2 regions of the Vibrio sp. TRT 17S01 genome follow, and region 2 is predicted to be linked to the other one. Evidence: predicted binding sites of a transcription regulator. Region 2 holds the regulator's gene; the other holds the start of a gene.
What was found. The regulator CRP, encoded in region 2, controls carbon source genes, mostly activating them, when cyclic AMP is high. The targets are predictions, from matches to a motif close to TGTGANNNNNNTCACA.
Positions count from the first base shown of each region.

Region 1: malT (HTH-type transcriptional regulator MalT) is a predicted target of CRP. The motif match lies at 6,982-6,997, and genes of this name have one in related genera.

Region 1 covers NZ_JBNJOG010000019.1:36,465-47,618, forward strand. The annotation lists gene glgB (1,4-alpha-glucan branching protein GlgB) at 1-1,784, opposite strand, end outside; gene malQ (4-alpha-glucanotransferase) at 1,965-4,151, opposite strand; gene ACQEXS_RS20085 (glycogen/starch/alpha-glucan phosphorylase) at 4,253-6,706, opposite strand; gene malT (HTH-type transcriptional regulator MalT) at 7,266-9,974, shown strand; gene manA (mannose-6-phosphate isomerase, class I) at 10,021-11,154, opposite strand, start outside.
Region 2 covers NZ_JBNJOG010000007.1:222,688-233,841, reverse strand. The annotation lists gene ACQEXS_RS13345 (ABC transporter ATP-binding protein) at 1-1,259, shown strand, start outside; gene ACQEXS_RS13340 (TIGR02444 family protein) at 1,508-1,984, shown strand; gene ACQEXS_RS13335 (hydrolase) at 1,997-2,971, shown strand; gene ACQEXS_RS13330 (YheU family protein) at 3,012-3,224, shown strand; gene ACQEXS_RS13325 (phosphoribulokinase) at 3,342-4,211, shown strand; gene crp (cAMP-activated global transcriptional regulator CRP) at 4,454-5,086, shown strand; gene ACQEXS_RS13315 (sugar-binding protein) at 5,304-6,317, shown strand; gene ACQEXS_RS13310 (DUF1338 domain-containing protein) at 6,361-7,152, opposite strand; gene astD (succinylglutamate-semialdehyde dehydrogenase) at 7,323-8,780, opposite strand; gene astA (arginine N-succinyltransferase) at 8,794-9,813, opposite strand; gene ACQEXS_RS13295 (aspartate aminotransferase family protein) at 9,865-11,076, opposite strand.

The DNA of each region.
Region 1 (11,154 bases), on a different contig from region 2:
ATCCCCTGATGTCGCTCGAAGTCTAGCAAATACCATTGCAACTGATCATCGTGATCCCATTCACCCGTTTGACCAAATTCTGCCCCCATAAAATTCAGCTTCTTACCCGGCTGACCATACATGTAACCATAGTAAGCACGTAAATTGGCTGTTTGCTGCCACTCATCACCCGGCATTTTGCAGTGTAACGCCCCTTTACCATAGACCACTTCATCATGTGATAACGACAACACATAATTCTCGCTATGTGCATAAACCATTGGGAATGTGATGGTATTGTGATGGTATTTGCGGTGAACTGGATCTTCTTTAATGTAAGAAAGGCTGTCGTGCATCCACCCCATGTTCCATTTAAAGCCAAAGCCAAGCCCACCCATAAATGTTGGGGCAGAAACACCGGGAAACGCCGTGGATTCTTCAGCAATCGTCATCGCATTGGGGAAGAACTTGTAAACTTCCTCATTCATCCACTTCAACATGGCAATGGCGTCATAGTTTTCATTCCCCCCGTCAACATTGGGAATCCACTGATCATGGCTGCGTGAATAATCGAGATATAACATCGATGCCACTGCATCGACCCGCAAGCCATCAATATGGAATTGCTCCAACCAGTAGAGCGCATTCGACACCAAGAAACGACGTACGTGCTCCTGTCCAAGATCGTAAATAAAGGAATTCCAGTCCTGATGCCAACCACGACGAGGATCTGGATCGTGGAACAAAGGAGTACCATCAAAATTGGCCAAACCGTGATCATCAGATGGGAAGTGGGCAGGAACCCAGTCTAATACCACACCAATATTGGCTTGGTGACAGGCATCGACAAAGTATTTGAAATCATCCGGAGAGCCAAAACGGCTGGTCGGGGCAAACAAACCGACAGGTTGGTATCCCCATGAGCCATAGAACGGGTGCTCCGAAACCGGCATCAACTCTACATGGCTGTATCCCATATCCACCAAGTACGGCACCAGTTGATCCGCCAGCTCACGATAATTGAGGAAATCGCCATTGCTATCTCGGCGCCAAGAGCCAACATGCAGTTCGTAAAAGGAGAGTGCGTCTTTACGCTTTTCAGTGATAGCGCGCAGTTGCCAAGCGTCATCTTGCCATTGATAGCGCGTGTGATCGTAAGTAACAGAAGAGAAAGAAGGGTGCTGCTCTGCATAAAAGCCCCAAGGGTCCGCTTTGTGCGGTAGACCTTCACCATCTGGCCCTTTAAGCTCATATTTGTACTGAGCCCCCTCAGCCAACCCCGGAATAAAGAGTCCCCAGATACCGTAATCCAACCTCTGCATAGGGAGGCGTCGTCCATCCCAATGGTTAAAATCACCGACTAAACTGCAAGCCGAAGCGTGCGGCGCATAGACTAAAAAACGTGTGCCACTGATTTTCTGGCCGTCTCGTTCTAAGGTGATGAACTGGGCCCCCATGTGGTGATACATGGTTTTTGGAGTATGCAAATCATCATATTCTGCATAAATGGTGTGATATTGATATGGGTCATCAAGAAGCTGCTCTACTCCTTGCCAGTTCACGGCAAGCTGATAGTGAGTAAAGCGCAAATCGCGTGGCTGATTGAGTACAAACCCTGAAGCGTCTTCGCGCACTAGCTCGATACGCTCCTCTCCTTCAATCACCAGTGAGACTTTATCCGCTCCGGGCATCCATACCCGTAAAGACACACCACTTTCGTCAATAAATGGGCCTAAAAATGCAAAAGGATCAGCAAACGAAGCGTGTGAAAGTTGGTTATAAGCCTTGGTTTTTTTATCAAGCATGGTGGTTTTCAAGCGATTATCTCCCTAACCTAACTTTCTGACTGTCCCAGTTAATTGGAACCAATATTTATAGCGAAAAGCCCGCAAACAGCGGGCTTCAAATCGCATGAGGTTACTTTACAGTATTCACGCTGCACGTAGAGTGACAGGCTCGATACTTCTCTATGTAACACTTTGTTATTAACGTTGATTACTAACTTTAGCCCGAGCTTTCGTTAACTTTTCTGCGATACGATTAACGCCCTGATGAGCAAAGATTTCATCCAAGTTCATCGACAGTTTGCGACGCCAATTTGGGTATTCACTAACGGTTCCCGGAATGTTGACCGGTTTATCCATCTCTAACCAATCTTCCAGTTGCACACTCAGCAACGTAGAAGCACCACCAGCCACATGTTCTTGCAAAGCCTCAGCCAAATGTGAGTCCATCGGAACATATTGAGCATCTCGGCCGACACCGTCAGGCAAGTATCCGTGCCATGCCACCGAGTTGAGAATGCCTTGCTTACTTTCCAAGCGATCGCTAAAGAGTTTTTCTAGTTGCGCTTCATCAGGGTATAAACCTAGCTCACGACCCGTTTTCAGGTCGTCACAATGCCAAAAACCACGGAGAGTTGGCATGTCATGAGTGCATAGTGCCGACATCGATTGCTCTGGATAATGCTTTGGCGAGATGTAACCGCCATCCTCTTTTGATGTTTCAAAGAAAAATACCTTGTAAGAGTGCACACCCGCATCACGAAGAATCTCGACAATCTCATCCGGTACCGTGCCCAAATCTTCTCCGATCACACTGCACTGATGACGGTGGGATTCCAGTGCCAAAATCGCCAGCATGTCTTCAACCGGGTAGTAAATATAAGCACCTTTTGTGGCGTTCTCCCCTTTCGGTATCCACCACAAACGTAATAAACCTAGAACATGGTCGATACGCAATGCACCGCAATGTTTCATATTGGCTTGCAGGAGTTTGATATACGCATCATAACCTGTCGCTTTTAGCACTTGAGGGTTCAGTGGCGGTAACCCCCAATTTTGACCAAGTGGCCCAAGCACATCCGGTGGAGCACCAATACTGGCATCCAGAATTAAGTTGCCGTCATCTGCCCAAGTTTCACTGCCCGAGTCTGCGACCCCAACAGCTAAATCTCGGTACAGGCCAACTTTCATGCCTTTTTCTTCTGCTAGCACCTGCGCTTCTTTGATCTGAACATCAGCCACCCATTGTAAATACATGTATAGATGAACCAGATCTTGGTTATTTTGAATGAATTTTTGTACTGCATTGCTACTGAAATGGCGATATTGCTCAGGGAAGACTGGCCAGCCCCACACCGACGAATCTTCTGCGTGCAGCGTCGCATGCAAGGCGTCAAAAGCCGCTTGATGCATTAAACTATCACCACCGACTTCCACAAAATCGAGGAACGCTTTAGCGCGATCAGTATTTTTATCCAAATGGCGCGCTTTAAACTCAGCAAACAGCAACGGCAATACGGCCATTTTTAATGCAGCAACTTCGGTATAGTTGACCCAATGAGCATCACGCGCTTGTTGCAGACGCTGCTGAAACTCTGCGCTGCCAACGGTTTGCTGCGCTTCGGCGCTCAGCGCGAACTCGGGCACAGAGCTTACATCGATGTACAAGATGTTGAGCCAGCGACGCGAGGATGGGCTGTATGGGCTGGCCCCTTCTGGGTTTGCAGGAAAGAGCGAATGAATTGGGTTTAGCCCCACAAAATCACCACCACGAGAGGCAATATCCGCCACCAACTGCTTTAGATCGCCAAAATCGCCAATCCCCCAGTTATGCTGCGTACGTAGGGTGTAAAGCTGAATACTCGGCCCCCACATTTTTTTACCTTGTTCCATCGCCGGTTGTTTAAAACATGCGTTCGGCGTGACAATAAGCGTCATCTGATAAGGCGACTTACGGCGTTTTCGTACCAGCGTTAAAGTGTGATAACCCCAAGGTAGATCACTTGGCAGAGCAAACACTAAAGGGCCACCCTCACTACGCTCATCAGACACAATTTGCGATTGAAGATAGCCTTCCAGTACCTCTCCCTGCTCCGTCTCCAGACGCCAGCTAAAATCACTCTCTCGGGCACTGCTTCCTAAATATAAAGGGACGTGAACAGGCTTGCTATCACGCACCACTAATACTGGGTCAATAACATCTTTTTTATGTTTTTTCTCTGCAGATTTAAGCAAAGTTTCATCATTTGTCGTGTCGTAACCTAAAGACGTCAGTAAGTGAAGGATCGTGGACTCTTCCACTTTCGCTTCATCTCCCCACGCGCTAACGTAGCTGTCGGCAATTTTTGCCATTTCAGCGACTTGTTTTAATGCATTATCGTGTTTCATCGCTCTCTCCGAAGGACGGCTTACACCTTCAAAAATGTAGGGTTTAATTCATTAATAATAGGCAGCCAAGGCACAATGGCCTTGGCTTAATAGGATTGTGATTAACGATGAACAGCTTCCAATTTCCAGATGTTATTCACGTAATCACGGATACTGCGGTCTGAGCTGAATTTACCGACCAATGCGGTATTGAGTATCGCTTTCTTGGCCCAACCTGATTGATCACGGTATTGCTTATCCATATCTTCATGCGCTTGAATGTAGGATGCAAAATCGGCCAACACCAAGTACGGGTCACCGCCATCCAACAAGCTTTCGTACGTAGCTCGCAGTTTACCGACTTCACCCGGCGTAAACTCATCCGTCAGTAGCAAATCCAGAGACGCTTTCAATAATGGATCCGCATTGTAATAGTCATACGGGTTGTACCCGCTGGCTTTCAGCGCTTCCAATTCATCCACTTCCAAACCGAAGATATAGATGTTGTCGTCACCCACCTCTTCACGGATCTCAACGTTGGCACCATCCATCGTACCGATCGTCAACGCACCATTCAGCGCCATCTTCATGTTGCCGGTACCCGAAGCTTCTTTACCCGCAGTCGAAATTTGCTCAGAAACATCCGCCGCTGGAATGATGATTTCAGCCATGCTGACGCGGTAGTCTGGGATAAACACCACTTTAAGCTTGTTGCCGATACGCGGGTCATTATTCACTTTTTCAGCAATCATGTTGATGGCATAAATGATCTCTTTGGCTAAGTGATAACCCGGTGCTGCTTTAGCCGCAAAGAACACCACACGCGGAGCCATATCAAACTCAGGATCGTTCACCAAACGATGGTACAGCGACAAAATGTGGAGCATGTTCAGGTGCTGACGTTTGTATTCATGCAAGCGCTTAATTTGCACATCAAAGATCGCATTCGTATCCAGCTCGATCCCCATATTTTCTTGTACCCAATCGGCTAAACGCTGCTTATTCTCTTTTTTCACAGCCATGAATGACTTCTGGAATGCCGCATCCTCTGCGTATTGAGCAATGGATTCTAATTGGTCTAGATCCGCAGGCCATTCATCACCAATTTTCTCGGAAATCAACGCCGATAAACCCGGGTTACAGAACTTCAGCCAACGGCGCGGCGTAATACCATTGGTCACATTGTGTAGACGCGTTGGGTAGAGTTCATGGAATTCAGGGAAGAGATCGCGTTTCACCAGCTCTGAGTGCAATGCGGCAACGCCGTTTACTGCATAAGATCCAACCACACAAAGATTAGCCATACGCACCATGCGGTGGAAACCATCTTGGATGATAGACAGCTTTTGCTGCTTAGCGACATCCCCCGGCCATTTAGCACGAACCTCTTCCAAGAAGCGGTGGTTGATTTCGTAGATGATTTCCATATGACGAGGCAGTAGGCGCTGGATCAGAGATTCATCCCATGTTTCAAGCGCTTCAGGCAGTAAGGTGTGGTTGGTGTAGGCGAATGTCTGTGAACAGATATGCCATGCATCATCCCAACACAGCGCTTTTTCATCCATCAGAATACGCATTAACTCTGGGATTGCGATGGTTGGATGGGTGTCATTGAGCTGAATTGTTTCGTATTTTGGTAATGAGGCCAACGTATGACCCGTTTCTTCGTGGCGACGAAGAATATCTCGAACCGAGGCTGCACTGTGGAAATACTGTTGCATCAGGCGCAGTGTCTTGCCTTTTTCATGGTTATCATTTGGATACAGCACTTTGGTAATGTTACCTGCATCAATCAATGCATGCTGCGCTTCAAAATAGTCGCCGTTATTAAAACTGGCGAGAGAGAAAGGTGCGATAGCCTGACATTCCCATAAACGTAGCGGATAAACCGTCTCACTTTGGTAACCAACAATTGGCAGATCCCACGGCATTGCTTTTACAGCCATACCCGGAACCCAGCGGCGACGCTCTTTACCGTTGTCTTGATAAACCTCGACATGACCATAGAAACCAATTTCCTGAGCGAGTTCAGGACGTGCAACTTCCCATGGATACCCTTCAACACCACACCATGCATCTGGCGCTTCTTGTTGGTGCCCTTTCGCAAAAGATTGCTTAAATAGGCCGTATTCATAGTGCAGACCATAGCCAACCGTTGGAAACTCTTGCGCAGCGAGTGAATCCATAAAGCAAGCCGCCAGTCGGCCTAAACCACCGTTTCCTAACGAAGGATCGCGCTCTTCTTCAAGCAAATCTGTTAGGTTTTGGCCTAACTCGCTCATAGCCTCGGTGATTTGTTCATATAATCCCATGCTGATCAGGTTATTACCGGTTAGACGGCCAATCAAAAACTCAAGCGAAAGGTAGTTCACACTCTTCGCACTACGGATAGCATCGTCTTGTTCTGTTTGCAGCATATCAAAGGTGGTCAGCTCAGCTAGAGCGCGTCCCATAGCTAAATACCATGCACGGCTAGAGGCTCGCTCTACCGTAGTAGCATAGGTTGCTGAGAGGTGTTTTTTCACGCTTTCTTGGAAAGCAGCTTTATCAAAAGCAGTTTGTTGCGCAGGTTTCATTCCGAAATCTCACTTACATTTTTTTAGTTTTAATCCATCTGTGCCATATCGTGCATGGCGACAGACATCAAAACATCCTCCTACCCCAGAGGAGTATTAGGAGGAGATGTCAGGGCGTAGACGGCGTACAAACAACGGCCAGGTGATCCAACTCTCATTAACCACGACACGCAGCCAAATCCATAGTGATTAAGATCACAACGCCAACTCAAATAAAACTAGTCGTTAATGAAGACCGAGCATGGAGAGTCTCTGGGTGAATTGATAAGAATGTACGTGAGATCACACTCTGTTTTTTCGCATTCATAGAATTGCACTAATAACGGTGCAGTTTTGTGCGAACAGCCTGCTTTCACACCCACCTTTAAGTGATTTAGTTCACAAATATAAGGCGTAGAAAACTACGCTTCGCGAAATAAGTAAAAAACGGGCCTCTGATCAATAACCGTAGTGATCGAGTTCCGTTACCATCCGCCCAATCCTCCGGGAATAGATTGATAACCCAAGATATAACGTGCTCATCCGAAGCACTGAAGATATAAGAACAGGATGTAAGAAGATGTGGATTCCTTCGAAGTTAACTCGTCCTGGGCGCTTGCATAATGCGATTGTACGTCCAAGAGTACTCGACATACTCCAGCAAGCACCTTGCTACAAACTTATTTTGTTTCGCTCACCAGCTGGTTATGGCAAAACCACCATGGCAGCACAGTGGTTAGCGGATAAACCTAATGTCGGCTGGTACAGTATTGATGAAAGCGACAACGACTCATTTCGCTTTATGAACTACCTGCTTAAAGCCTTGAACAAAGCCACCAATGATGCCTGCCCAAACTCGCAGAAATTAGCGGAAAAGCGCCAGTTTTCTTCCCTACACTCCCTTTTCGGCGAAGTGTTTGCCGAAATGTCGCAATTTCATCAAGAGTGCTACTTGGTACTCGACGATTATCATTTGATCGCAGAAGACGATATTCACGAAGCGATGCGCTTTTTCCTTAAACATATGCCCGACAATCTCACACTGGTTGTGACCAGTCGCGCCGCACCTCCACTTGGTACAGCAAACTTACGTGTTCGTGATTTAATGATTGAGATTGGTAACGATCTCTTGGCCTTTGATACCGAAGAAACAACCCGCTTCTTCAACCAACGAGTCGCTGACGGCATTGATGATGTCACGGCAGATAGCCTGCGCCATTATGTTGAAGGTTGGCCATCCGCCTTGCAGTTAATCGCACTGCAAGCACAGCATCAAAAACGTACCCTCGCGCAATCAGCAGAATCCGTTTCCCAGTTTAATCACGGCCACCTGTGGGATTATCTGGTTGAAGAAGTGTTTGATTTGCTCGACCAAGAAACCCGCCAGTTTCTAATGCAGTGTTCCGTACTCGACCATTTTAACGATGCATTGGTGTCAGCACTGACCAAGCGCGACGATGCGCTCAGTATGATTGAGTCCCTCAATCGTTTTGGTTTGTTCATTCATCCGTTGGAAGGGGAGCAGAATTGGTTCCGATTCCACAATCTATTTGCCGAATTTCTCTCTCACGAACGATTAGCACGTATTCCACAACAAGAACAAGAGTTACATGAGGCAGCCGCCCACGCGTGGTTGAGCCAAGCCTCACCGCATCAAGCGTTGCGCCATGCACGAAAAGCTCGCAACGGCCAACTAGTCGCGGATATCTTGACTCAATATGGCTGGAAAATGTTCAACCACGGTGAGTTGCAGACCTTGGAACGTGCCATTAACGCTTTGAAACCTGAACAGCTTTATAGCGAACCTAAACTGTGTATGTTGCAGGCATGGCTCGCACAAAGTCAGCATCGCTATGACGATGTCGGCGATCTACTGAAAAAAGCCGATGACCAAATGAACGCGTTTAACGTGCAGCTCTCTACTAATGAGCAGGGTGAGTTCAATGCGCTGAGAGCACAGGTCGCCATTAACCAAAACGAACCAGAAAAAGCTTTAGAGCTGGCTGAGCTGGCCTTGAGCCAACTCGACAGCACAGTTTACCGCAGTCGAATCGTCGCCACTTCTGTGGTGGGCGAAGTCAATCACGTGCTTGGGCAACTGAGTCGTGCACTACCGATGATGCAGCAAACTGAGAAACTGGCGCGTCAATATCAGGTCTACCATCAAGCGCTTTGGGCCATGTTACAGCAGAGCGAAATTTTGATCGCTCAGGGTTATGTTCAGGCGGCATATGAAGTGCAAGACAATGCCTTTCGTCTGATTGAAGAGCAGCAGTTACATCAAGTGCCATTGCATGAATTTTTGCTGCGAGTTCGCGCCCAGATCCTCTGGTGCTGGAATCGATTAGATGAAGCTGAAGAGTGTTCGTACAAAGGACTTGATGTGCTGGGTAACCACTCACCGAGTAAGCACTTACATAGCTACTCGATGTTGGCACGTATAGCCATTGGTCGAGGAGAGCTGGATAAAGCAGCCAAGTTTATCGATCAAATTGTCCATCTGCTAAAACAGTCAACCTACCATGTTGACTGGACAGCCAATGCCTCTCTGTCGTTAATTCTATACTGGCAAGCCCGTGGAGATATGGAATCCATTCAACACTGGCTCAAAACGACGACTCGACCAGAGAAAGCGTGCAACCACTTCACCCAGCTACAATGGCGCAATATTGCTCGTGCGTATATCAATTTGGGTGAGCTTGAAAAAGCCCACGAGACACTGGATTTCTTACAACAACAAGCCCAAGAAAACCAGTTGATCACCGATACCAACCGTAACTTGATTGTTGAAGCGGTACTGGCTGCCACAGAAGAAAACGAAGAAGCTGCACGAGCGTTATTAAAGCAAGCATTGGAGCTGACCAACCAAACAGGGATTTTAGGCAACTTCCTAGTAGATGGCAGCAAAATTGGTCATATTTTAGAGAAATTAAGTCACAAGTCGGAGCTGGGTGATTTGGAGCGCCACCGTGCGCAGAAGCTCACCAAAGAGATTTCCACCACGCAACGCAGCCGCTCTGTCCACTTTGATGAAGAGTTTGTAGAAAAGTTAGTGAACCACCCAAACATTCCGGAATTGGTTCGTACTAGCCCACTAACTCAGCGTGAATGGCAGGTGCTTGGACTGATCTATTCTGGCTTTAGTAACGAGCAAATTGCACAAGAGCTTGATGTGGCCGGCACCACCATTAAAACTCACATTCGAAACCTCTATCAAAAGCTGAATATCGCCAATCGAAAAGAAGCGATTTCAACTGCAGAAAACCTTCTCCAATTGATGGGATACTAAACCGAAAAAGCCCTGAACACGTTCAGGGCTTTTGCTCATCTGTTCTTTAATTGTATGCCCTTGCGAGCCTTCCTTGACCGCTATAAACATAGGAATGGCTATTGTTACCGATCAATATCGAGTCACCAGTTTTCAGCGCTAATTCTTGCTCTCCTGAAGAAATCACCACATTACCTTCAATACAAAACAGAATTTCTGCACTGCGAATGAATTGAATTTTACCGACATGATCGACCGTGATGATATCAAGGCTAAAGTCATCCACTGGGATCGGAAAACTTTGGCGATCTTCTTTCGAAACTGGACTTACTTTTAATGCATCCGCGCACACGGGAATAAACGCGGTGTTATCAATTAGCTCTGGAATATCTATAAATTTCGTAGTTAATCCTGCCCGCAACACGTTATCCGAATTGGCCATCAACTCTAACCCGGTTCCCTGAACATACGCATGCGGTGTTTCAGCATGCAAGAACATCGCCTCTCCGGGCTCAAGTTCAATCGTGTTCAAAATCAGGGGAGACAGCAACCCGATATCATCTTGATAGTGTTGCATGAACTCTCGAATATAGTGATACGCTTCTCTTAGCTGAGCGGTCTTCGCAGGCCTATTTAACGAGGTATATAGCTCCGTCAATACGCGTTCTTTACGCATTTCATCCAACGACATGATGGTGGTAAAGAACTGTTTTAACCCTGCGGAGTTGGGCGTCGACTCCAGCAAATCCAGCTCTGGTTCCAACGAATACAACCCTGCCTGACGAAACAGCGATACGATCTGCGCTATCGGGCGAAAACCGTTCATAGCGCGGTAAAAGGTCAGTGCATATACCAGCTCCGGTTTATGGTTCGGATCTTTGTAACTGCGGTTCGGCGCATCCAACGGTAAACCTTGTTGGTTTTCTCGGGCAAAACCAATTTCCGCTTTTTCTTTTCTTGGATGAACCTGAATCGATAATGGCGTTTCTGCGGCCAACACTTTGAACAAGAAAGGCAATTCGCCATACCTTGCCGTCGTATAGTCCCCCAACAGGCCCAATTTGTCGGCATTAATCACTTCAGAAATATGGCACTGCGTTTCCGATACTTTAGAGCACCCTGCTGGGTGAGCCCCCATCCAGATTTCCGCCATCGGTTCATTGGTTGGGTTCGTGATACCAAACAGCTCGGTGACGGACTG
Region 2 (11,154 bases):
AAAGCCTCAACGAGTACACCGGCAACTACTCGTCATTTGAAGAGCAACGAGCGCAAAAACTGGTGTTGCAACAAGCGATGTTTGAAAAGCAACAAAAGCAGATGTCGCACATGCAGTCCTACATCGATCGCTTCCGTTATAAAGCCTCCAAAGCCCGTCAAGCGCAGAGCCGAATTAAAGCTCTGGAGCGCATGGAAAAAGTACTGCCTGCGCAGTTTGATAACCCATTCAGTTTCCAGTTCCGCGATCCGGATGCGCTACCAAACCCAATCATTATGATGGATGATGTCTCCGCCGGGTACGGTGACAACCTGATTCTGGAAAAAATCCGCCTTAACCTCGTTCCAGGCAGCCGCATTGGCCTACTTGGTCGCAATGGTGCCGGTAAATCGACTCTGATTAAACTGCTGTCAGGGGAGCTCAATACCCAGGGTGGCGAACTCACCTATTCTCAAGGTGTGAAAATTGGCTATTTCGCCCAGCATCAATTGGAAACACTGCATCCAGAAGAAACACCATTGCAGCACATGATGCAAATCGCACCACAAAAGACAGAATTAGAACTGCGTAACTATCTCGGTAGCTTTGGCTTCCAAGGCGACAAAGCGTTAGAAAAGGTTGCCCCTTTCTCTGGTGGTGAAAAAGCGCGCTTAGTTTTAGCTTTGATCGTCTGGCAGAAACCAAACCTATTGCTACTCGATGAGCCGACCAACCACCTTGATTTGGATATGCGTCAAGCGTTAACGCTGGCACTGCAGACCTTTGAAGGGGCAATGGTGATCGTCTCGCACGACCGTTATTTACTTCGTGCAACCACCGATGACTTGTATTTAGTCCATGATCGCCAAGTTGCACCTTTTGATGGTGATTTGAATGACTACTATAAGTGGCTAACGGATCAGCAAAAAGAACAACGTCGTGAAGCGCAAGCATCACAACCAGAGAAAAGCAGCACCAACAGTGCAGCAGCGAAGAAAGAGCAGAAACGCCGTGAAGCCGAGTTCCGTAAACAAACGGCCCCATTGCGTAAAACGCTCACCAAACTTGAAGAAAAGATGGACAAATTAGGCGCTGCGCTTGCTGAAGCCGAAGCGCAGTTAGCAGATAACAGCCTGTACGAAGCCGAAAACAAAGCCAAACTGAATCAGGTTCTTACTTTGCAGGCTGACAGCAAAGGCGAGTTAGAAGAAGTCGAGATGGAATGGATGTCATTGCAAGAAGAGCTTGAGCAGATGGAACAAGACTTCAACCAAGCCTAACGACAAAGAGCCACATTCGTGGCTCTTTTGCTTTCTCCCAACAGCAATTCGCACTGGGCTGACATTGTCATGTAGGAAACTAGCTACATTCTTTTACATAATACCAATCAGTCATATTGCACACTTTTCAAGCAATTCGCTGTAAGATAGGCCGAACAACGCTAAACTGGACCTTATCTATCCTAATCATCTACAACGGATAGCGGCCCAGAAATAACGTGAGCCAAAGCTGTGGGAGTTCAATGCTAATGAGTCAAGAGCAGGTACGTATATCACTAACACTGGAACGTTTATGGCAATTTAGCTTGCAGTATTACAGCATGCGAGAAGTTAAAGAAGCGTGCTTGAACTTGCAAAATAACTATGGTGGGAACGTCAACCTGTTGCTGTTGCTCAAATGGCTTGATGAACAAGCGGTGAGCTTCAATGAGCAAGACTGGCATTTAATTGAAGCGTGTTTAGGGCGCTCGGAAACACTATTACACAGCTATCGTGAACTAAGACGCAAACTCAAACTCCAGTTGCCGGATACCTTGTATCGTGAGGCATTACAATTTGAACTTCAACTGGAAAAGCAGCAACAAGCGGACTTGGTTGATTGCGTCAACCACCTAGCATTAAAGAATAATCAAGGGGACGCATTAACCTTAAAATATTGCCGTCAGCTCGGAGGCGAACACCTCGCCACTATTTTTGCTAAACCTGCCGAACCTCATCAACACTAGGCACACAAACCCATGACTCACTTCACCGCTGCTACAGGATTAACCAACCCTCACCTACAGACTCTGGCTCCAAGGTTTATTCGCAAGAAAGCCCTGTTTGAGCCTGTATGGCAAACACTCGATACACCGGATGGTGATTTTTTGGATCTCGCGTGGAGTGAAGATTGGCGTGCGCCGTCAGTCAGCAAGAAACCTCTATTTATCTTATTTCACGGGCTGGAAGGTTGCTTTTATAGCCCTTATGCCAATGGATTAATGGACGCATTTTCGAAGCAAGGTTGGCTCGCGGTAATGATGCATTTTCGCGGTTGCAGCGGCAAACCGAACAAACGAGCACGTGCTTACCATTCTGGAGAAACAGAAGACGCACGCCAATTTCTGCAGCATGTTCAACAACAGTTCCCTGACAATCCTAAAGTCGCGGTGGGCATTTCTCTCGGCGGAAATATGTTGGCGAATTACCTTGCCACATATGCCGACGAACCATTACTTAATGCCGCCACCATCGTTTCAGCACCCTTGGATCTGTCCGCCTGTTCTACTCGCATTGAGCAAGGCTTTTCCAAAGTATATCGACGCTACTTACTCGGCTCATTAAAGCGCAATGCACTACGCAAACACCACTTGCTCAAAGGTGAATTGGGTATCTCCTATCAACATATCCATCGGGTCACCCGTCTTTATGACTTTGATGATTTGATCACCGCACCACTACACGGTTTTAAAGATGCCGATGACTACTATCAACGCTGCTCTGGTATCCATCGCCTGAAAGAAATCCGCTTACCAACCCAAATCATTCATGCCAAGGACGACCCATTTATGACCGATGCCGTCATACCCAAGTTTGTCCTGCCAGAAAACATCGATTATCAATTGTATGACCAAGGCGGCCATGTCGGGTTTGTCAGCGGCTCGGTGCTTAAACCGAGATTTTGGCTTGAAGAGATGCTCCCCGCTTACTATGAAAGCCTGAAAACGGCATAATGACGCCTTCACACGAAGATCATAAACGAGTGAGGTATTTATGATTGTTCCTTGGCAACAAATCTCTGAAGATGCGCTGGACAACCTGATTAAAGAATTTGTCCTTCGTGAAGGGACTGACTACGGCACAGAAGAGGTTTCTCTTCAAGACAAAATTGACCAAGTTAAGGCCCAGCTCAAAACGGGTGAAGCCGTCGTTGTTTTCTCTGAATTACACGAAACGGTGGATATTCAATTACGCCAAAAGTTTTAATGATACCGTACAGCAGACGATGACAGCGCTATAATCCATGCTATAGTGGCAAACGATTCATCGTCCCGAGTGTACGATGAAATCCAACAGGTAAGTTAGTTAACGACAAGGGTTGTCATGTCAGCAAAACATCCGATTATCGCTGTAACAGGCTCATCCGGTGCAGGAACCACCACAACTTCGGAAGCTTTTCGTAAGATGTTCAATATGATGGACATTAAAGCTGCATGGGTAGAAGGTGATAGCTTTCACCGTTTCACTCGTCCTGAAATGGACGTCGAAATTCGTAAAGCTCGTGAGCAAGGCCGTCACATCAGTTATTTTGGTCCTCAGGCCAACGACTTTCCCGCCCTCGCCGAATTCTTCCGTAAATATGGCCATGAAGGTGCTGGCCAAGTACGCCGTTACCTACATACGTTTGATGAAGCCGTCCCTTATAACCAGATGCCCGGAACATTCACACCTTGGCAAGATCTGCCTGAAGGCAGTGATGTTTTGTTTTACGAAGGTTTACATGGTGGAGTCGTAGATGGTGACGTCAACGTGGCACAACATGTTGACCTTTTGATTGGCATGGTCCCGATTGTAAACTTAGAGTGGATCCAAAAATTTGTCCGCGATACGCGCGATCGCGGACACTCACGTGAAGCCGTGATGGACTCCATTGTCCGCTCGATGGACGACTACCTGAATTACATTACCCCGCAATTTTCCCGAACACACATTAACTTTCAACGCGTCCCAACGGTCGATACATCCAACCCTTTGAACGCAAAAGGCATACCAAGCTTGGATGAAAGTTTCGTTGTGATTCGTTTGCGTGGCATTAAAAATGTTGACTACCCTTACCTACTTGCCATGATTGATGGATCGTTTATGTCTCGACACAACACCATCGTTGTACCTGGTGGCAAGATGAGCTTTGCAATGGAGCTCATAGTAAGGCCGATACTACAACAGTTAATCGAAACAGGAAAAATTGGATAAAAAGTGCTAGTCGATTGCGATTACTTTTCATACCGTGATCATGTGCACATTTTTGCGTAAATTATCCGAGCTTCGACACGATTAAAATCAAGAAATCGTTTTCGAAAAAGGATACTATTTGTAGCCGAAACACAAGATAGCTTGCAGCACTGGTGAAGTGCTCTTATCCTAGTAAGCCTGATTCAAGGCTTCGCTAAAACATGGAAAGCGACAAGCGTACCCTGCAGAGGAAGTGAGATATTATGGTTCTAGGTAAACCTCAAACCGACCCAACACTAGAGTGGTTTCTTTCACATTGTCATATTCACAAGTACCCTTCTAAGAGCACGCTGATCCACGCGGGCGAGAAAGCGGAAACCTTGTACTACATCGTCAAAGGTTCTGTAGCGGTACTAATCAAGGATGAAGAAGGTAAGGAAATGATCCTTTCTTACCTAAACCAAGGTGACTTTATCGGTGAGCTTGGTCTGTTCGAAGAAGACCAAGAGCGTACTGCTTGGGTTCGTGCAAAATCTCCTTGTGAAGTTGCAGAAATCTCATTCAAGAAATTCCGTCAGCTTATCCAAGTAAACCCAGACATTCTAATGCGCCTGTCTGCTCAAATGGCTCGTCGCCTACAAGTGACTAGCCAGAAAGTAGGTGACCTAGCGTTCCTAGACGTAACTGGCCGTATTGCACAAACGCTACTAAACCTAGCGAAGCAACCAGATGCGATGACGCACCCAGACGGCATGCAAATCAAGATCACTCGTCAAGAGATTGGCCAAATCGTTGGTTGTTCTCGTGAAACAGTGGGTCGTATCCTGAAAATGCTTGAAGAGCAGAACCTAATTTCTGCACACGGTAAAACTATCGTGGTCTACGGTACTCGTTAAGCAAACGCTTGAAACGTTCTCAAAAACCCGGCTTCTTGCCGGGTTTTTTTATTGCTTTCCCCTGTGGCAGGGCTCAAACATTCACTTAAAGGTAAAGTTTCATCTCGGTGGAAGCTGTGAATAGAGACTGAACTTTTTTACTCTTCATACAACTCTTCATATTAAGTATGCCATTCGGTGTTAATTTGTAGCACGGACAATATGAAAAGGAAGTTCTATGAAGCGATTAAACATCTCGTCTATTCTCATCGCAAGTGGCCTTGCGACCAGTGCCATGGCCAACACGCCCTACACCTATAATGCGCTACAAACTGATACCCCTCCCGTCATTGATGGCGTGTTGGACGATGCGAGTTGGCACAATGCAAAAGCCACTTCGTTGTTTGTTTTGCATAATAATGGGCAATACATCGCGCTTTCTGATACATGGGCCAAAGTCACCTATGATGCAGACAATTTGTATATCGCGTATTGGGCGCAAGACCGCCACCTTTCTGCCAGCTACCAAAACCACGATGATCCGACCTACCAGAACGATGATACGGTTGAAGTATTTTTGGACCCCGATGGTGATGGGAAAAACTATTATGAACTGGGCATCTCACTCAATACGGCTTATGACGTGGTGATCCACCAACCGTCACCTTGGTCTGACGATTTAGCATGGAACATTGAAGGATTGGAGCATGCTGTTACTGTGCAAGGCACAGTGAATGATGACAGTGATGTGGATGAAGGCTACCGCGTCGAAGTTAAAATCCCACTAAAATCTCTCAACTATCTTGGTAATGGTAATGAAGAGTATCAGCACAAGCTATGGCGCTTTAATTTATTTAGAGCCAATTACAAAAGCTATGCCCCTGACTGGGAAGCTTATGCTTGGCTCTCTTGGAGTCCTGTTGGTTCTTTTGGCTTTCACCAACCTGACACATTTGCATTCTTAAATTTCTCGGATGTGCCACAGTGGCAAGCCAAAGCATATCAAGCAGGAGAGCAAGTGGCTTATCAGGGAGACATTTATCAAGCTGAGCACTACAGTGCGACCGCGGCTCCGGGCGAATCGACACTGGACAACTGGCGCATACTCAGTGACATCCCAACCCCTTACAATGCCAATCTGTATTACTTAGCGGGCGATCAGGTCAGTATGGATGATGTCATTTATCAGGCAAACTGGAAAACCAAAGGCCAGCACCCTGCGCACAGCGTTGATTGGACACGCCTCCCCTAATAAAAAAGCCGCACAATGCGGCTTTTTTGCTTTAAACGGCAACTTACTGGTTGGTACTTTCAAAGATTTTGTCTGCTGACGCCGCAACAAATCCAGGATACAGCTCCCCAGAATCCATAGGATAGCGCTTAGCAAATTCATAAAATCCGCCCGGGATCATCTCTGGCCCTTCAGAAAACTCCACCAAAACACGATCAGCCATGGTAGAGGATTGTTCCAACAGAACGTCCGGAGATCCTTTGACTTCACCACCAAACTCATTGATTGAGAAGCCAGCTTTACGCAAATGATCATTCACCTGTTTAACTTCTTCCATCGCATTGAGTTGATTCACGCTAACCGTAAAGTGGTTTGCGCCATAACCATGTGCGGCTAGCCAAGAAGCATACTCGCTCTCTTTTGCCAGCAACTCAAAATCACTGAGGCTCAAATTCCATAGACGTCCGCTATAGAGGAACGCTGGATCATTGAGTTTCGTTGCATCTACTTGCGCTACCAGCTTGTGGATGATCTGCTGCATCTCTAATGAGCATTCTTCCACTTTCAGTTCACTAATAAACACTTTAGGCTGCTTTGGATCAGGGTGTTCAAAATGTTTCGCAGCTAATTTTTTTGCCTCAAACTGGTATTCCCCTTTAGGTTGATAGCCTAAATCTAAAAATGGTTTAGCTAAGGTATCAATCCCTAACGGGGAAACATTAAACGTGCGCAGCGCAATGTGGTCATTAATCAGAGGTTCACCCTCTTCCAATAGGTAATGAACTTTTTCAGCAGAGGGACACAAGCGATGAATATAGTCATTCCATAACAACTGGAACAATGTATCTGGCGTCATAACGCCTCCTTGTTAAGGTGTTTTCGGTTATTGGAAATAATCGGCTACCCAAATAGATTGAGATAGCCTTCAACCTGTGACGTAGATATTAGAGTTATTTTTTGTTGTGATCCCTTTTGCAGCGACCACTTAACTGCGCAAAAGGAGATGGGCTGCAAGCAGCCCATTTTTTATAACGTGATTCCGGGACTGAGTGTTTCAGGAAGTAGCGTTGTTTCACCTTCCATCGATGCCATTGGATAAGCACAATAGTCCGCGGCATAATAAGCACTTGGCCTTAAGTTACCCGAGGCACCCGGTCCACCAAACGGCGCATCACCACTTGCCCCGGTCAGTTGTCGGTTACGATTGACGATGCCAGCGCGGATGTGGTCAACAAAGTAATCCCATTCACTGTCATCGGTAGAAACTAAACCTGCCGACAGACCAAAACGGGTGTCATTGGCCAACGCCACAGCCTGTTCAAGTCCCTGATATCGTACGACCTGCAAGAGTGGCCCAAAATACTCTTCATCCGGTAGATCCGCGATAGCAGTGACATCAATAATGCCCGGAGTGACAAAAGCAGCTTCGCCACCTTTAGCTTCGAGTAAACTCAGCCCACCAAGCTGTTGCAAGTTCGCTTGTGCCTGAAGAATAAACTGCGCCGCCGTTTTGGAAATTTGAGGCCCCATAAACGGTGCTGGTTGCGCGAATGGTTCATCAACGCGGATCTGCTGAGTCGCTTCCACTAAGCGGCTTACTAAGCGATCACCCTTTTCTCCCACTGGCACATACAAACGACGAGCACAGGTGCAGCGCTGACCCGCACTGATAAATGCCGATTGAATAATGGTATATACCGTCGCGTCTAACTCGCCATACTGCTCTGAAATAACCATCGGGTTGTTACCCCCCATTTCAAGAGCCAGCATTTTCTCAGGCTGACCCGCAAATTGACGGTGCAGTACATGGCCAGTGTTCGCACTCCCCGTAAACAGCACACCATCGATGCCCTTGGCATCCGCCAGTGCAATGCCAGTTTCTTTTGCCCCTTGGACAAGATTGATCACACCCGCAGGTAAGCCCGCTTTCTCCCACAGCTTCATCGCAAGTTCACCCGTCAGAGGGGTTTGTTCTGACGGTTTGAACACCACAGTGTTCCCAGCGAGCAAGGCCGGAACGATGTGTCCATTGGGCAAATGCCCGGGGAAATTGTAAGGCCCAAAGACCGCCATCACACCGAGTGGTCGATGACGCAGGACGATCTGATTGCCAGCCGCTTCACGTGTGGTTTCACCTGTACGGCTGTGATAGGCACGGATAGAAATCGCGATTTTACCCGCCATCGCCGCCGCTTCAGTGCGCGTTTCCCATAGCGGCTTTCCTGTTTCTTTAGCAATAGTTTCAGCAATCTCTTCTGCGTGGAGCTTCACAATCTCAGCGAACTTCACGACGACCGCTTCACGCGCTTCAAAGCTCAGTTTTTTCCAACTAAGAAATGCCTCGCGAGCCGCCTTAACCGCAGCTTCAACTTGAGCAGGCGTTGCACTATCACCTTGCCAAATCACTTCATTGTTGTAGGGTGCTAACGATGTCATCGCTTCACCTTGCCCAGCGACCCATTCGCCTGCAATCCAATGTGTCATAACCGTTTCCTTTTTACTGAGCCAACATACGAACGTAATCACCTTCTTGCACTTGCAGTGCTTGAGCGACCTCTGGTGATAAGATGGCGGTTTCGGTTGCCTGATCGTATCCCGCTTTCGCAGCCGCAGCGCGGAAGTGCTCAAATGAGGTATTGCACATCAGGTAATCTTGCGAACTGGTATGCTCTGCAATCGAGACTTTGGCTCGGAACGAGTGGCGCACCGACTCGATATTGCGCAAATCACATTCTACTGTCGGGCCTGCATCAAAAATATCGACATAGTTACGGCAGGTAAAACCTTCTTTCTCCAGCAGTCTTAACGCCGGTTTGGTGTTTTCATGCACCTTACCAACCACAGCCTGTGCTTCCTTGCTGAGCAAGTTAATGTAGATTGGCAGCTTCGGCATCAGATCCGCAATAAAGCCTTTTTTACCAATCCCAGTAAGATAATCAGCCATGGTGAAATCGATGGAGAAAAAATGCTCTTGCAACCATTGCCAGAATGGCGAGTTGCCTTCTTCATCTGAGACACCACGCATCTCTGCAAAAATGGTTTCAGAGAAACGATGTGGGTGCTCTGCCATCATCAAAAAACGGCATTTCGACATCAAACGTCCATTCAATCCACCACGAAAAGTGGGGCGTAAGAACAGCGTACAAATCTCACTGCACCCGGTGTAGTTATTACCAAAGGTCAGCAGCTTCACCACATTATTCACACCTAGTTTGGGCGATGAATGAACAATAGTACTGATGTGATATGAGTAAAACGGTACGTCCCAACCAATGGAAGCTTCAATACCCGTACAACCTGCAACCTCACCAGTTTCGCTATCAAAACCCACCATGAGGTAGCCCTCATCACCCGCTTGGGTAACGTCCGGTTTGGTAAAACTGTACTCTGAATGTTTAATACGATTGGTTAACAATTCTTCATTAACCGGTAATGATGTGAACCCGTGACCCGACTCGACCGCACATGTGTGCAGTGCTTCGTAATCCGACATTGCGATAGGGCGAACAACCAGCATCGATACTCCCTCCTGATGCTAAGAAGGGCCCGGGACGGGCCCTATGCTGTCTTAAACGAGTGAAGCGATAGCTTTATCCAGTTTCGCTAATCCTTCCTCGATTTCTTGTTGTGAAATGACCAGTGACGGTGTGAAACGTACCACGTTTGCTCCCGCAACCAGTATCATGAGTCCCTGCTGGCCAGCAGCCACCAAGACATCACGGGCACGGCCTTGCCATTCTTCATTCAATGCCGCTCCCAGTAGTAGACCTTTCCCGCGAACTTCGCTGAAGATCTGGTATTTATCATTAATTTTAGTCAAGCCTTCACGGAAAAGCGCTTCACGTGCTTTCACCCCTTCAAGGGTTTCTGGCTGGCTGACCAGATCCACCACCGCTTCTGCAACCGCACATGCCAATGGATTACCACCGTAAGTTGAACCATGAGTTCCAACTTTAAGGTGCTCTGCCAATTTTGCTGTGGTTAGCATTGCGCCAATTGGGAAGCCACCGCCAAGTGATTTAGCGGTGCTTAAAATATCTGGAGTGATCCCCAAGCCTTGATAGGCATAAAACTCACCAGTACGACCATTACCGGTTTGCACTTCATCAAAGATAAGTAGCGCATTGTGCTTGTCACACAACTCACGAACGGCTTGAACAAACTCAGCGGTTGGCGAAATAATGCCACCTTCACCTTGTAGCGGTTCCATCATGATTGCACAGGTTCGATCTGAGATATGCGCTTTGAGTGCTTCAACATCGTTGTAAGGCAGGTGGGTCACATCGCCTGGTTTCGGGCCAAAGCCATCAGAATATGCAGCTTGTCCCCCCACCGTCACGGTGAAGAAAGTGCGTCCATGGAATCCTTGTTTAAAGGCGATAATTTCTGATTTTTCCGGACCATGCACATCAGCTGCATAACGGCGTGCTAGCTTCAATGCCGCTTCATTGGCCTCCGCACCCGAGTTAGCAAAGAACACTTTTTCTGCAAAGCTGATTTCCGTTAGCTTTTTCGCAAGGCGCAATGCTGGCTCGTTGGTCATCACGTTACTTAAATGCCAAAGCTTATTACCTTGCTCTGTTAATGCGCTCACCATGGCTGGATGACAGTGCCCCAAGCAACTCACAGCAATACCACCAGCAAAGTCGATGTATTCATTGCCATCTTGATCCCAGACTCGTGAGCCTTCACCTTTTACCGGGATCATTTCCATTGGGTTATAACAAGGCACCATCACCTCATCGAATAAACCGCGCTCTACTTTATTTTCCACTGTCATTGCACATTCCCTCTTGATACCGCATGCATAACTGACGTTACGCAAACCAAACAAAATGATTTTGTCTGGCATTTACGC